Regions from separate parts of the Sphingomonas sp. NBWT7 genome, predicted to be linked through region 1. Evidence: predicted binding sites of a transcription regulator. Region 1 holds the regulator's gene; each other region holds the start of a gene.
What was found. The regulator LexA, encoded in region 1, represses DNA repair genes until DNA is damaged. The targets are predictions, from matches to a motif close to GTTCCNCNCTTGTTCT.
Positions count from the first base shown of each region.

Region 2: a site for LexA is predicted at 1,674-1,689, ahead of recA (recombinase RecA). Genes of this name have one in related genera too.
Region 3: a site for LexA is predicted at 1,777-1,792, ahead of uvrA (excinuclease ABC subunit UvrA). Genes of this name have one in related genera too.

Region 1 is NZ_CP043639.1:3,115,600-3,119,781, reverse strand. It holds gene F1C10_RS15110 (M24 family metallopeptidase) at 1-927, opposite strand, end outside; gene F1C10_RS15105 (molybdopterin molybdotransferase MoeA) at 1,015-2,199, shown strand; gene lexA (transcriptional repressor LexA) at 2,256-2,918, shown strand; gene F1C10_RS15095 (ComEC/Rec2 family competence protein) at 3,068-4,182, opposite strand, start outside.
Region 2 is NZ_CP043639.1:1,571,501-1,575,682, reverse strand. It holds gene F1C10_RS07890 (lytic transglycosylase domain-containing protein) at 1-1,156, shown strand, start outside; gene F1C10_RS07885 (hypothetical protein) at 1,178-1,522, opposite strand; gene recA (recombinase RecA) at 1,764-2,852, shown strand; gene F1C10_RS07875 (trans-aconitate 2-methyltransferase) at 3,682-4,182, shown strand, end outside.
Region 3 is NZ_CP043639.1:1,582,433-1,586,614, forward strand. It holds gene F1C10_RS07930 (hypothetical protein) at 11-292, opposite strand; gene F1C10_RS07935 (hypothetical protein) at 717-1,289, opposite strand; gene F1C10_RS07940 (hypothetical protein) at 1,450-1,620, opposite strand; gene uvrA (excinuclease ABC subunit UvrA) at 1,801-4,182, shown strand, end outside.

The sequences.
Region 1 (4,182 bases):
AAGGTGCTGCGTATCGGTGTTGAGCCCCATGTACGTGATCCCGAAATCGACCCACAGCATGTCGCCCGGCCGGATCACCTCGTCGCCGCCAAGTTCCCCGGCGCCGCGCCGGTAGATCGCGACCGACGGCTGGAACCAGGTGGCAAGCTTCAACCCGGCAATCCGCTCGCGATACCACCAGACGAGGTCGGCGGCGGTCGTTCGCCCCGGCGTCACCGCCTGCGTCGAGAAGCCCTGCGCAATGATTGCATGCGCCAGCCGCACGATCTCGAGATAGCGCGCCATCTCCGCCGGGGTGCGCGACTCGAGCCAGTTGATCGCCAGCGCCCCCGCCGGCACGATCCGCTTCGCATCGTCGCCGAGCGCGGCGGCGAGTTCGTCATACTGGCTCTTGGTCAGCCCATCGCCGAACGCGCTCGCGGACGAGACGTTGACGGCGATGCGGCACGGCCGCCGCTCGCGCACGATCTCAGCGAGTCGCTGCCACTGGTCGGGCTGCGTCTCGGGCTTCCACGCCGCGTCGAACAGCTCCGCGAGCCCGTAGCGGCTGACGGTGAAGCGCTCGACCGGCCGGCCATGCCCCGGATCGAAGAACACCAGAATCGTACGGCGCCGCGCGTGGAAACTTTCCGCATCGAGCATCGTCGATAACACCGGATCCTCGGCATATTCGCGCGCGGCGAGGATCCACATGTCGACCTTGTTCTCGCGCATCAGCGCCGGCACCAGCCGGTCGAGCCGCTCGCGCAGCCAGCCGTCGCGGATCCGCGCCTGCTCGCGCAGCGGCAGCACCGCGGGTGCGACCGGCGATAACGTTTCCGCCTGATCGAACGCCGACGGTGCACCCGCCGACCGCCCGCCCGCCATCTGCGCCCCCGCCCCTGCCGCCACCAGCCCCGCGAGCGCCGCCGCCATCCACCGCCGCATGTTCGTGTCCCCCCGTTTTCGTTCGTTGCTTCGGGCCTAGCCGATCGGGCTGTCACTCGCGCGCCGAATCTGCCACGCCGCCGATCGATGACCGAGCTTCTTCCCGTCGCCGAGGCGCAGGCGCGCTTGCTCGCCGGCTTCGCCCCTGTCGCCAGTGAAACCCTTCCGATCGTCGCCGCCGCCGGCCGCTGGTGTGCGGCTGATCATCACGCGCGGCGTACGCAGCCCGCGCGCGACCTGTCGGCGATGGATGGCTATGCCTTGCGCTTTGCCGATCTGCCGGGCCCGTGGCAGGTGATCGGCGAGAGCGCCGCTGGGCGGCCGTTCGACGGCAGCGTCGGCGCGGGCGAGGCGGTACGCATCTTCACCGGCGCCGCGCTGCCCGACGGCACTGACACGGTCATGGTGCAGGAGGAAGCGGTGCGTGACGGCGCGACGCTGATCCTCGACGGCGAAGGGCCGCTGCGCCGCGGCGGCAACGTCCGCCGGCGTGGGCTCGACTTCACTGAGGGCGACGTTCTGGCGACCGCCGGCGAGCGCTTGACGCCCGCGCGGCTCGCGGTCGCCGCGACCGGCGGGGTCGGCCACGTCTCGGTGCACCGCCGCGTTCGCGTCGCGATCGCCGCCACCGGCGACGAGCTGGTCGAGCCGAGCAGCGATGCCGGGCCCGAAGCTCTGCCCGAATCGAACCGCCTGCTGCTGCGCGCGCTACTCGCCGATCTGCCGGTCGAGATCGTCGACCTCGGCATCCTGCCCGATCGGCTCGGCGCGCTCGCGGATGCTTTCGCGACCGTGGAGGCGGATCTGCTCGTCACCACCGGCGGGGCGTCGGTCGGCGATCACGATCTCGTCCGGCCGGCGCTGCTTGGCGCCGGAGCGACGATCGACTTCTGGCGCGTCGCGCTCCGCCCAGGCAAGCCGCTGATGGCCGGCCGGCGCGGGCAGATGGCGGTGCTCGGGCTGCCGGGTAACCCGGTGTCGGCGTTCGTCACCGCGCTGCTCTTCGTCAAGCCGCTGATCGCGCGGCTCGGTGGCGCGGCGAATCCGCTTCCCGCGACGACACACGCGATCCTCGGCGAGCCGCTGCCCGCCAACGGCCCGCGCACCGATTATATGCGTGCAGGCTTGCGCGACGGGCGCGCGCTCGTCGCGGGCATTCAGGACAGCTCGATGCTGCTGACCCTCGCGCGCGCCGACTGCCTTGTCGTGCGCCCGCCGTACGATCCCGGGCGCGCTGCTGGCGACTCGGCGGAAATCCTCATGATCGCTTGACGCCGACTGATACGTTCCTTAAAGGTTCTTCGTCTGTTCACGGCGGAGAAGGTGCGATGCTTACCAGGAAGCAGCACGAGCTGATCTGTTTCATCAGCGATCGGTTGGAAGATACCGGCGTGTCGCCGTCGTTCGAGGAGATGAAGGAGGCGCTCGACCTCAAGTCGAAGTCGGGCGTGCACCGGCTGATCTCGGCGCTCGAGGAGCGCGGTTTCCTGCGCCGCCTGCCCAACCGCGCGCGCGCGCTCGAAGTGCTCAAGATGCCCGAGCGGACGGATGCCAAGCGCACCGCCGCCGCCCCGTCGACGCGGCGCATCCTGCCTGAACCTGCCAACGACGTGGTCGAGGTGCCGCTGCACGGCCGCATCGCCGCGGGCGTACCGATCGAGGCGTTCGAGGGCGCGACGTCGCTTCCCGTCCCCGCCGCCCTGCTCGGCTCGGGCGAACATTTCGCGCTCGAGGTCGCGGGCGATTCGATGGTCGAAGCCGGCATCCTCGACGGCGATTTCGCGCTGATCCGCAAGCAGGACGTGGCGCGCGACGGCGAGATCGTCGTGGCGCTGATCGAGGACAACGAGGCGACGCTGAAGTATTTCCGCCGCGAAGGCGCGATGGTACGGCTCGATCCGGCCAACCGCGCCTATGATCCGCAGCGCTACGCCCCCGCACAGGTTCGCGTGCAGGGCAAGCTCGCAGGTATTCTGCGCCGCTATTCCTGATCGATCAGGCGCGGCGAGGCTCGGCGGATCACGTGCGCTTGCGTACGCATAACGCCTGGCGATTGACGGGCCGCGGCGTTCGCGTTGAGACCGTGGATCGGCAGTCAGTCGATCGCTGATCTCGTCCGTTGAAGCGCAGCTCGATCGTATCACCGGGTATAGGCGTCAGGCATCGGTTCGCTAAGTCGCTCTTGCGGTCGGCGAACAGTCGGACCGCGCATCGGGCGTTTCTCTCCAAACCGCGTCCACCCCTTGCGATAGTCGCCGCTCTTCGGTCGCGCCGCGGTAAACGCAGGCGCCGCCGCCAACACCCAAGGATGGCGATCCCCCGCCTGCCGCACCGTCATCACCCGCCCCGTCGCCAGCGTCAGCGCGACGCCGCCGGTCTGCGCCAGCGTCGCCCGGTCGAGGCGAAGCCAGCGCGGCGTGCAGCCACGTGGCAGCCGGCGCTCGCTGATCACGATGTCCGCCGACCGACACGCCGCGATTAGTTCGCGCACCGGGACGAGATAGGCGCTGCGCGTCGCCAGGATGCGCCAGCGACGCCCGTCCCGGATCACATCCGCGCGGCACAGGTCGCGCGAGCATTGCGCCTGGCGCTGCGCCGATAGCAGCACGGGCTCGTCGTCGCTCCCGCCATTCTCCGTCAGCATGTCGCGCGCGTAATCGCCGGCGCGTTCGCGGAGCAGCGCTACCCGCCCGCCGTCGACGCGCAGTGCGACGTGGCGCCCGTCACCCGTCACCAGCAGATCGGGTGGCGCGGTCGCGAGCGCCCATGCCGCGCCGACTGCCAGCGGCAGCAGCCCGAGCCGCCGCCAGCGCGTGCGCCACAGCGCGAGCCACAGCCCGCCCGCAACCATCAGCGCGAACGCGCCGTGCGGCATTGCGGGCAGTGCCGCCACCGCGCCCGGCGCCGCCGCAACGGTACGCGCGATCAACAGCAGCGCGCTGAGCGCATGCCCCGCGAGCCACCACGCGGGCGCGCCCGCTCCTACGATGTCGAGCGCGAGCGCCAGCGCCTCCAGCGGCATGGCGACGAACGTCGTCAGTGGGATCGCGACGATGTTGGCGAGCGCACCGTAGATCCCGGCCTTGTGGAAATGGAACACCGCGATCGGCAGCAGCGCGAGTTCGACCGCAAGCCCGGTCAGCAGTAGCGACCCGAGTCCGCGCAGCATCCGTGGGATCAGACCTTCCTCGCGCTGGCCGAACCAGCCACGCACGCGCGGATGCTCGGCAAGCGCGATGATCGCGGTCACCGCCG
Region 2 (4,182 bases), 1.5 Mb from region 1:
CGGCCAAGGCGACTGGGCGACGCATGCGCGCTGGACGTCGGCGCTGGCGGCGTGGCGGCAGAACGACTGCCAGGCGGCGGGCGCCGGCTTCGAGGCGGTGTCGGCGCGCGCGGGTGACACCGACATGCGCGCTGCCGGCCTCTACTGGGCGAGCCGCGCCGACATGACGTGCGGGCGGCCCGACCGGATCGAGGCGCGGTTGAAGAACGCGGCGCAATATGGCGAGACCTTCTACGGTCAGATCGCCCGCCAGTCGCTCGGCATGACGAGCACGGCAACCAAGCCGCAGCGCGTGACGAGCGACTGGGCGACGCTGGAGCGGCGACCCAACGTGCGCGTCGCCGCGGCGCTGGCCGAGATCGGCGAGAACGACGCGGCCGACCAGGTGATCCGCCAGCAGGCGAAGATCGGCCCGGCGGCGGAATTTGCCAGCCTGGTGCGCGTGACCGAGCAGCTCGACCTGCCGGCGAGCGTTGTGTGGCTGGCGCACAATTGCCCGCAGGGTTTCGTCGCGACCGCCGACACGCGCTATCCCACGCCCAATTGGACGCCCGACACCGGGTGGCGTGTCGACAAGGCGCTGGTCTACGCGCACACGCTGCAGGAATCGGGGTTCCGCAACAAGGTTGTGTCGCCCGCGGGCGCCTATGGCCTGATGCAGATCATGCCGGCGGCGGCGACCGATTACATGCGCGAGCGCGGTATCTCTGTGGACAAGAGCGCGCTGACGCGGCCGTCGACCAACATCGACATCGGGCAGCGCCATCTGGAAAAGCTGCGCGACATGGGACTGACGCAGGGGCTGCTGCCCAAGGTGATCGCGGCATACAATGCGGGGCCCAAGCCTGTCGGCGAGTGGAATTCGCTGGTGCGCGATAATGGCGATCCGCTGCTCTACATCGAGAGCATCCCCTATTGGGAGACGCGCGGCTACGTGGTGACGGTGCTGCGCAACTATTGGATGTACGAGGGGCAGACGGGGCGCCGCGCCTCCGCCAGCCGATCGGCGCTGGCGCAGGGGATGTGGCCGCGCTTTCCGGGGATGAAGGGCGATGCCGCGGTGCGCATCGCCGGCCGCCCCGCCGCCAACACGGTGGCGGTGAACGCGGCGGTCGCGCCGGGCGCGGGCACGACGACGGTGGCGAGCGCGCAGTAGCGGCGGGCCTGCCGCCGCGGGTCAGTGCCCGGTAATGTCGATCGCGCGGAAATCATCGCCGAGCGACACGACATATAGATGCGTGTGGCGTGGGGTGTTCCACTGGATTGTCACGATGTGGCGAGCGACACTCATCGAGCCGGCGATGTCGCTTATCTGATGTTCGCCCCAGCCGCTGTAAACGACGCAGCAATCGTCGGCGAGGGGCGCCGCAGCGACGCTCTCGGCACCGTTCGGTCCCGCCTGCGCAACTTCTCGGATCGCGAGCGCGATCAACTCCTTTCGCCGCGCCTCGTTCGGTGGAAAGCTCAGGCTCGGACAAGAACGTAGCGCCAGCCCCGTGACGGCGAGCAGGGGTATGCTCAAGAAGCCAAGGACCGAGATGATGCTTTCGGGGCGCGCTTGTTCGTCATGCACAATCCGGCGCCGCTAGCATTGGTTGATGTCGATTCGATACCGCCCTCGCTGCGCTTCGGATGCGGTGGAGGAGGCCAAGCGATTGAGCGAAAAAACGCTTGTTCGCTACTTGTTCCACGAGAACAAACGTAATACATGCTGGTTGCCGCGTTGAATGGTTCGCGCGCATGCTCTAGCGAAAGGGCTCTTCATGGCCGCCAATCTCAAGGTGATACCAGCTAACATGGCTAGCCCGACCGCAGACCGTCAGAGCGCGGACCGTCAGAAGGCGCTCGACGCCGCCCTCGCGCAGATCGATCGCGCCTTTGGCAAGGGCTCTGCGATGAAGCTCGGGCAGAAGGAGGCGATGAAGGTCGAGGTGGTGTCGACCGGCAGCCTCGGGCTCGATATCGCGCTCGGCGTCGGCGGGCTGCCCAAGGGACGGATCGTCGAGATCTTCGGCCCCGAATCGTCGGGCAAGACGACGCTGGCGCTGCATGCGATCGCCGAATCGCAGAAGGCCGGCGGCATGGCGGCGTTCGTCGATGCCGAGCACGCGCTTGATCCGGCCTATGCCAAGAAGCTTGGCGTCAATATCGACGATCTGATCGTGTCGCAGCCCGATACCGGCGAGCAAGCGCTGGAGATCGTCGACACGCTGGTGCGATCGAACGCGATCGACGTGCTGGTGGTCGATTCGGTCGCCGCGTTGGTGCCGCGCGCCGAGATCGAGGGCGAGATGGGCGACAGCCACGTCGGCCTGCAGGCACGATTGATGAGCCAGGCGTTGCGCAAGCTGACCGGCACGATCAGCCGTTCGAACTGCCTCGTCATCTTCATCAACCAGATCCGCATGAAGATCGGCGTGATGTACGGCAGTCCCGAGACGACGACGGGCGGCAATGCGCTCAAGTTCTACGCTTCGGTGCGGCTTGACGTGCGGCGCATCGGCTCGGTCAAGGATCGCGAGGAGGCGACCGGCAACCAGACGCGCGTCAAGGTGGTCAAGAACAAGGTCGCCCCGCCGTTCAAGCAGGTCGAGTTCGACATCATGTTCGGTGAGGGCATCTCCAAGCTGGGTGAGATCATCGATCTTGGCGTCAAGGCCGGCCTGGTCGAGAAGTCGGGATCGTGGTTCAGTTACGATTCGATCCGCATCGGGCAGGGGCGCGAGAATTCGAAGAACTACCTGCGCGAGAACGTCGAGGTCGCCGAGCGGCTCGAGAAGCAGATTCGCGGGCGCCAGGAAGGGCTCGGCGAGGAATTGATGGCCGGTCCGAGCGACGACGACGACGTCTGAGCCGAAGCCATCGGCAGTACGTGAAATGGGCCGGCCGCCGCGCGCGACCGGCCCTTTTTCGTTTTTCGAAACTTGCGCGATGGGTGAAGCCGTGACGGGCAGCGGCGGGCGTCTTTCTCGCTTCTGTTTCGCGCCGCCGTTTTGGCCTTGCCTTAAGGGCTGCAGCAAAATCGCATCGGGCATCGGGCATCGGGCATCGGGCATTGGGCGTTGGGCATCGTGGGCTAGGTAATCTAGGATCCACATGCTCGTCGGAGGGTGATTACCGGACGTGAAGCTATACGCGCGGGCTATCGCGGGCGGGCCGCCGGTTATGGCAGACGGCCATCTAGTCTAGTCGTCCGATACCGCTCCGGGACCGCTGATTGCAGCGACCCGGCCGGAGTTCATTCGCGCTCGGTGACGGCGTTTGTTCGATATCGTGCGGACGTTGTCTGAGTACGAGTAGGGTCTGGTTTCCGTCCAGCAGGCACGGTTTGCGGGCTGATCATCGTGGCGAACGACCGCTGGCCGTTAGATAGGTCGGGGCGGCAGGATCATGGGGTTCGTGTCGAAGCCGTGCAAAATATCGTGCCTGCTTGTCGCGGCTATCCCTGCGATGGCGTAATCACTCCGATGAGTGGTCGGTTCTCGTACCGCGCTTTAAGGATGGGGCGTCGCTCTCTCGGGATTGCGCGTCGCATGCCAACTCGAGGATCGTCGGTTGGGAATGATTGAGGGGCTGCGTCCGGCTCCAGGCGATGGCGTCAGTGCGGCGACGTCCGGCTGATCCTATCGCGGCGGTACGCAGACGCTTATCGTGTCCGCACCAGCCGTAAGGAACCGACGCATGACCACCGCACCCGAATGGCAGACCCGCGTGGGCGACGTGTGGGCAGCGGAGTGGCGGCGGACGGATCGGAGCTTCGCGGATCTCTCGCGTCAGCTGGATGTCGCGATCGCGGCGGTGGCGCCGGAGGATGGCCGCGCGGCCGATCTGGGATGCGGGGCGGGGGTGACGAGCCTGTCGCTCGCGGCGGCACGCCCCGGCCTCGCGATCGACGGGTTCGATCTGTCGCCGGCACTGATCGACGTCGCGCGCGCACGGGCGGCCGGGCAGGGGGCGGGCAACGTGACCTTTGCGGTCGGTGCGGTGCCGGCGGCATTGGGCGCGACGCCGCGCTACGACCTGGCGGTGTCGCGCCATGGCGTGATGTTCTTCGACGATCCGCGCGCGGCCTTCGCCGGCATTCGCACGGCCATGACGCCGGGCGCCGCACTGGTTTTTTCCTGCTTCCGAACGCCGGCGGAAAATCCGTGGGCGGCCGGGACGATCGCGGCGCTCGGCGGC
Region 3 (4,182 bases), 1.5 Mb from region 1:
TACCGCCCCGTTACAGCAGCCGCGCCTGCGCCTCCGTCGTCTCGCACGCCGCGCGCCGGAACGCTGCGGTCGGATCGACACAGGGGATGTCCGGCCGCTTGCCGTCGAACAGCTCTGCCAGCGTCACGATCTGCAACCGGGGATAGCTCTTGCCCGTCGCCTCGGCGCGAAACACCCCCACCGCCGCCGCCTCGCGCTCCATCACCTTCGTCGGCAGCGCCTTGGTAATGGACACCCCGATCGGCGCCTTCTCGCGCTCCATCGCCGAGTGCAGGTCGCGGATCATCTGCACGGCGACGTTTTGGCTGCCCTTGACCGAGATGAGCGCTGAGCGCGATGAATTGGTTCCTCGGTCGAAAACGACCAAAACAGCGTGCAAGTATCCGAATTGATCCAGATTTCCACACGCTGCGTTCGGCGAATTACTCAGCTTTGTGAGGCGTCGCCAAGTGCTTAAGGCTTCTGGTTCTGTGACATCACCGATGCGCCGAGTGATTTCCGCTCGGCTACCGTCAGCGATTTCCCGCGCATCGCCTTGCTGGCGATCGATGTGACAGTTTTGCCGCTGTCACGCGGCGTCGGCGGTTTCCCGCGACCTTTCCTTGCCATTGACATTCAATCGCAAAATTGACGGTTTCGCCACGATTGAATATGTATGGCCCCGGCGTGTCGGCCGGGGCCTGCCGGTCTTACCGGCTAGTTACCTAACAATGCCGTCACGCTGAACCACCTCCCTCCGTACTAGACTGGGAGTTAAGTTGCGGGTGCGAGGGGGTTGCCGCCCCCTCGTCCCGGTCGGTTGGTTTGGCCGGAGCCTCCCCAATCTCGTCAAGGGGCAGTTCATCCCCCATAAGTGCGTCAAAATCGGCCTCGTTCAGCTTCCACACTCGCCCTTCAAGCCGAATACGCTCGGCCTCCTTTAGGCGGGAGAGTTGAGGGCTCAGGCTAGTGCGCGCGATGTCGAGTCGCCCCCACTCCTGCCGGAAATGAACAAGCAATTCGTTTGCCGTAGCGCCGTTCGCGAAGCGTTCTGCAAGCGCACGAACGATCATCTGCTTCATCGTCATGTGTTGCGCATCTGGATGTGCAAGACGCGCGTGATATGCCGCTGATCGCTCGCTGGCATCATTGCCCGATGCCGCGATGGGATCGCTCGTCATCGCAGCGATACCAGCTTCAATCTGGCGAAGTTCCTTCTCTATACCACGCATGGTCGTGCGCACCGCCTCGAGTCGACCACTCAGGTCGGCACGGCGCTGACGCAGCATACGAAGCGAATCGGTTTCCATCGCAAGCCCAGATACGCAAAGATCCGAAAGAGTTGCAACCCATCGTTGCACACAACTTTCAGATAATTTTTTTCTGGACTCCTTTTGTTCTCGGCGGCTCGAGGGTCGCCAGCAAATCTAATTCTAAACGGCGGGCTTTTGTCGCGCAGTTCGCACAATCTTATCGTGTTTGCCCAGCCGTTGCCCGGTCGTTCCAGTGCCACGTGTCCTCGAACGGCTCCATCTGCGCGTCCGATTGCGTGCCGGTCGGTGATCGGAACAGGATGTTGTAACTGGTATTCGAATTGAACGGCGGGTCGAGATAGACGAGGTCGACGCTCTCGTCGCGCACGTGCGCGCGTAGCACGTCCAGATTGTCGCCCCCGTTTGTCGGCGCGCTAGAGCCGGTTGGTCATCGCCGCACTGTAGCGCCGCTGCGCCGCGCGGCAATCGACCCACTCGCAACCCCGCGCCCCTCTTCCTACATTGCCGGCCTATCCTCCCGACCGGAACGGAAGTAGAACCCGCCTTTATGCTGACCCATATTTCCGTCCGCGGCGCGCGCGAGCACAATCTGAAGGACGTGAGCGTCGATATCCCGCGCGATACGCTGACGGTGATCACCGGCCTGTCGGGCTCGGGCAAGTCCAGCCTCGCCTTCGACACCATCTATGCCGAGGGCCAGCGCCGCTACGTCGAATCGCTGTCGGCCTATGCGCGCCAGTTCCTCGAGTTGATGCAGAAGCCCGATGTCGATCATATCGAGGGCCTCTCGCCGGCGATCTCGATCGAGCAGAAGACCACCAGCCGCAACCCGCGCTCCACCGTTGCGACGGTGACCGAGATCTACGATTACATGCGCCTCCTCTGGGCGCGCGTCGGTATCCCCTATTCGCCCGTCACCGGCCTGCCGATCGCGGCGCAGACCGTCAGCCAGATGGTCGACCGCGTCATGGCGCTGCCCGAGGGCACGCGGCTCTACCTGCTCGCCCCCGTCGTGCGCGGCCGCAAGGGCGAGTATCGCAAGGAGCTCGCCGAGTGGCAGAAGGCGGGCTTCACCCGCGTCCGTATCGACGGTGAGATTCACGAGATCGACGAGGCCCCCGCGCTCGACAAGAAGTACAAGCATGACATCGAAGTCGTCGTCGATCGCCTCGCGGTGAACGCCGACATTTCGACGCGCCTCGCCGACAGTTTCGAGACCGCGCTGAAACTCGCCGAGGGCCTCGCCTATGTCGATCTCGCCGACGGCGTCGTGCCGGGGCGTGAGGATGAGGCGGCGTCGGGCGGCCAGATGAAGAACGCCGGCATCCCCGCCAACCGCATCGTTTTCTCCGAGAAGTTCGCCTGCCCCGTCTCCGGCTTCACCATCGCCGAGATCGAGCCGCGCTTGTTCTCCTTCAACGCGCCGCAGGGCGCCTGCCCGGCGTGCGACGGCCTCGGCGAAAAGCTGATCTTCGACGAGGATCTCGTCGTTCCCAACCACGCGCTCACTATCAAGAAGGGCGCCGTCGTCCCCTGGGCGAAATCGAACCCGCCCTCGCCCTATTACATGCAGGTGCTGGGCAGCCTCGCGCGCGAGTTCGGCTTCAGCCTCGACACCCCCTGGTCCGACCTGCCCGAGGAAGTCCACCAGACGATCCTCCACGGCACCCGCGGCAAGCCCGTCACCCTCACCTTCATCGACGGCAAGAAGAGCTACGACGTCAAGAAGCCGTTCGAAGGCGTCATCGGCAACTTGAACCGCCGCATGCTCCAAACGGAAAGCGCGTGGATGAAGGAGGAGCTCGGCAAGTACCAGTCGTCGCAGCCCTGCGAGGTGTGCCACGGCGCCCGTCTCAAGCCCGAGGCGCTGGCGGTCAAGGTCGCGATGCAGGACATCAGCCACGCCACCCACCTCTCGGTGGTCGACGCGCTCGCCTTCTTCACCGACCTGCCGAGCCACCTCAACGATCAGCAGCGCGCCATCGCCGAGCGTATCCTGAAGGAGATCGTCGAGCGCCTCGGCTTCCTCAACAACGTCGGCCTCGACTACCTCAACCTCAACCGCACGTCGGGCACGCTGTCGGGCGGCGAGAGCCAGCGCATCCGCCTCGCCAGCCAGATCGGCAGCGGCCTCTCGGGCGTCCTCTACGTCCTCGACGAACCCTCGATCGGCCTGCATCAGCGCGACAACGACATGCTGCTCGCCACGCTCCGCCGTCTGCGCGATCTCGGCAACACCGTGCTTGTCGTCGAGCATGACGAGGATGCGATCCGCACCGCCGATTACGTCATCGACATGGGGCCCGGCGCCGGCGTCCACGGCGGCAGCATCGTCGCGCAGGGCACGCTCAACCAGCTCCTCAAGTCCAAGGGCTCCGTCACCGCCGATTACCTGAACGGCACCCGCGAAGTCCCCGTGCCCGCGAAGCGCCGCAAGGGTTCGGGCAAGAAGCTGACGGTGCACAACGCCACCGCCAACAACCTGACGGGCGTCACCGCGTCGATCCCGCTCGGCACCTTCACCTGCATCACCGGCGTCTCGGGCTCGGGCAAGTCGAGCTTCACCATCGACACGCTCTACGCCGCCGCCGCCCGCGCGCTGAACGGCGCGCGCATCCTCGCCGGCAAGCACGACAAGGTCACCGGGCTCCAGCATCTCGACAAGGTGATCGACATCGATCAGTCGCCGATCGGCCGCACCCCGCGCTCGAACCCGGCGACCTACACCGGCGCCTTCACCCAGATCCGCGACTGGTTCGCCGGCCTGCCGGAGGCGCAGGCGCGCGGCTACAAGCCCGGCCGCTTCTCGTTCAACGTCAAGGGCGGCCGCTGCGAGGCGTGCCAGGGCGACGGCCTGCTCAAGATCGAGATGCACTTCCTCCCCGACGTCTACGTCACGTGCGACGTGTGCCACGGCGCGCGCTACAAT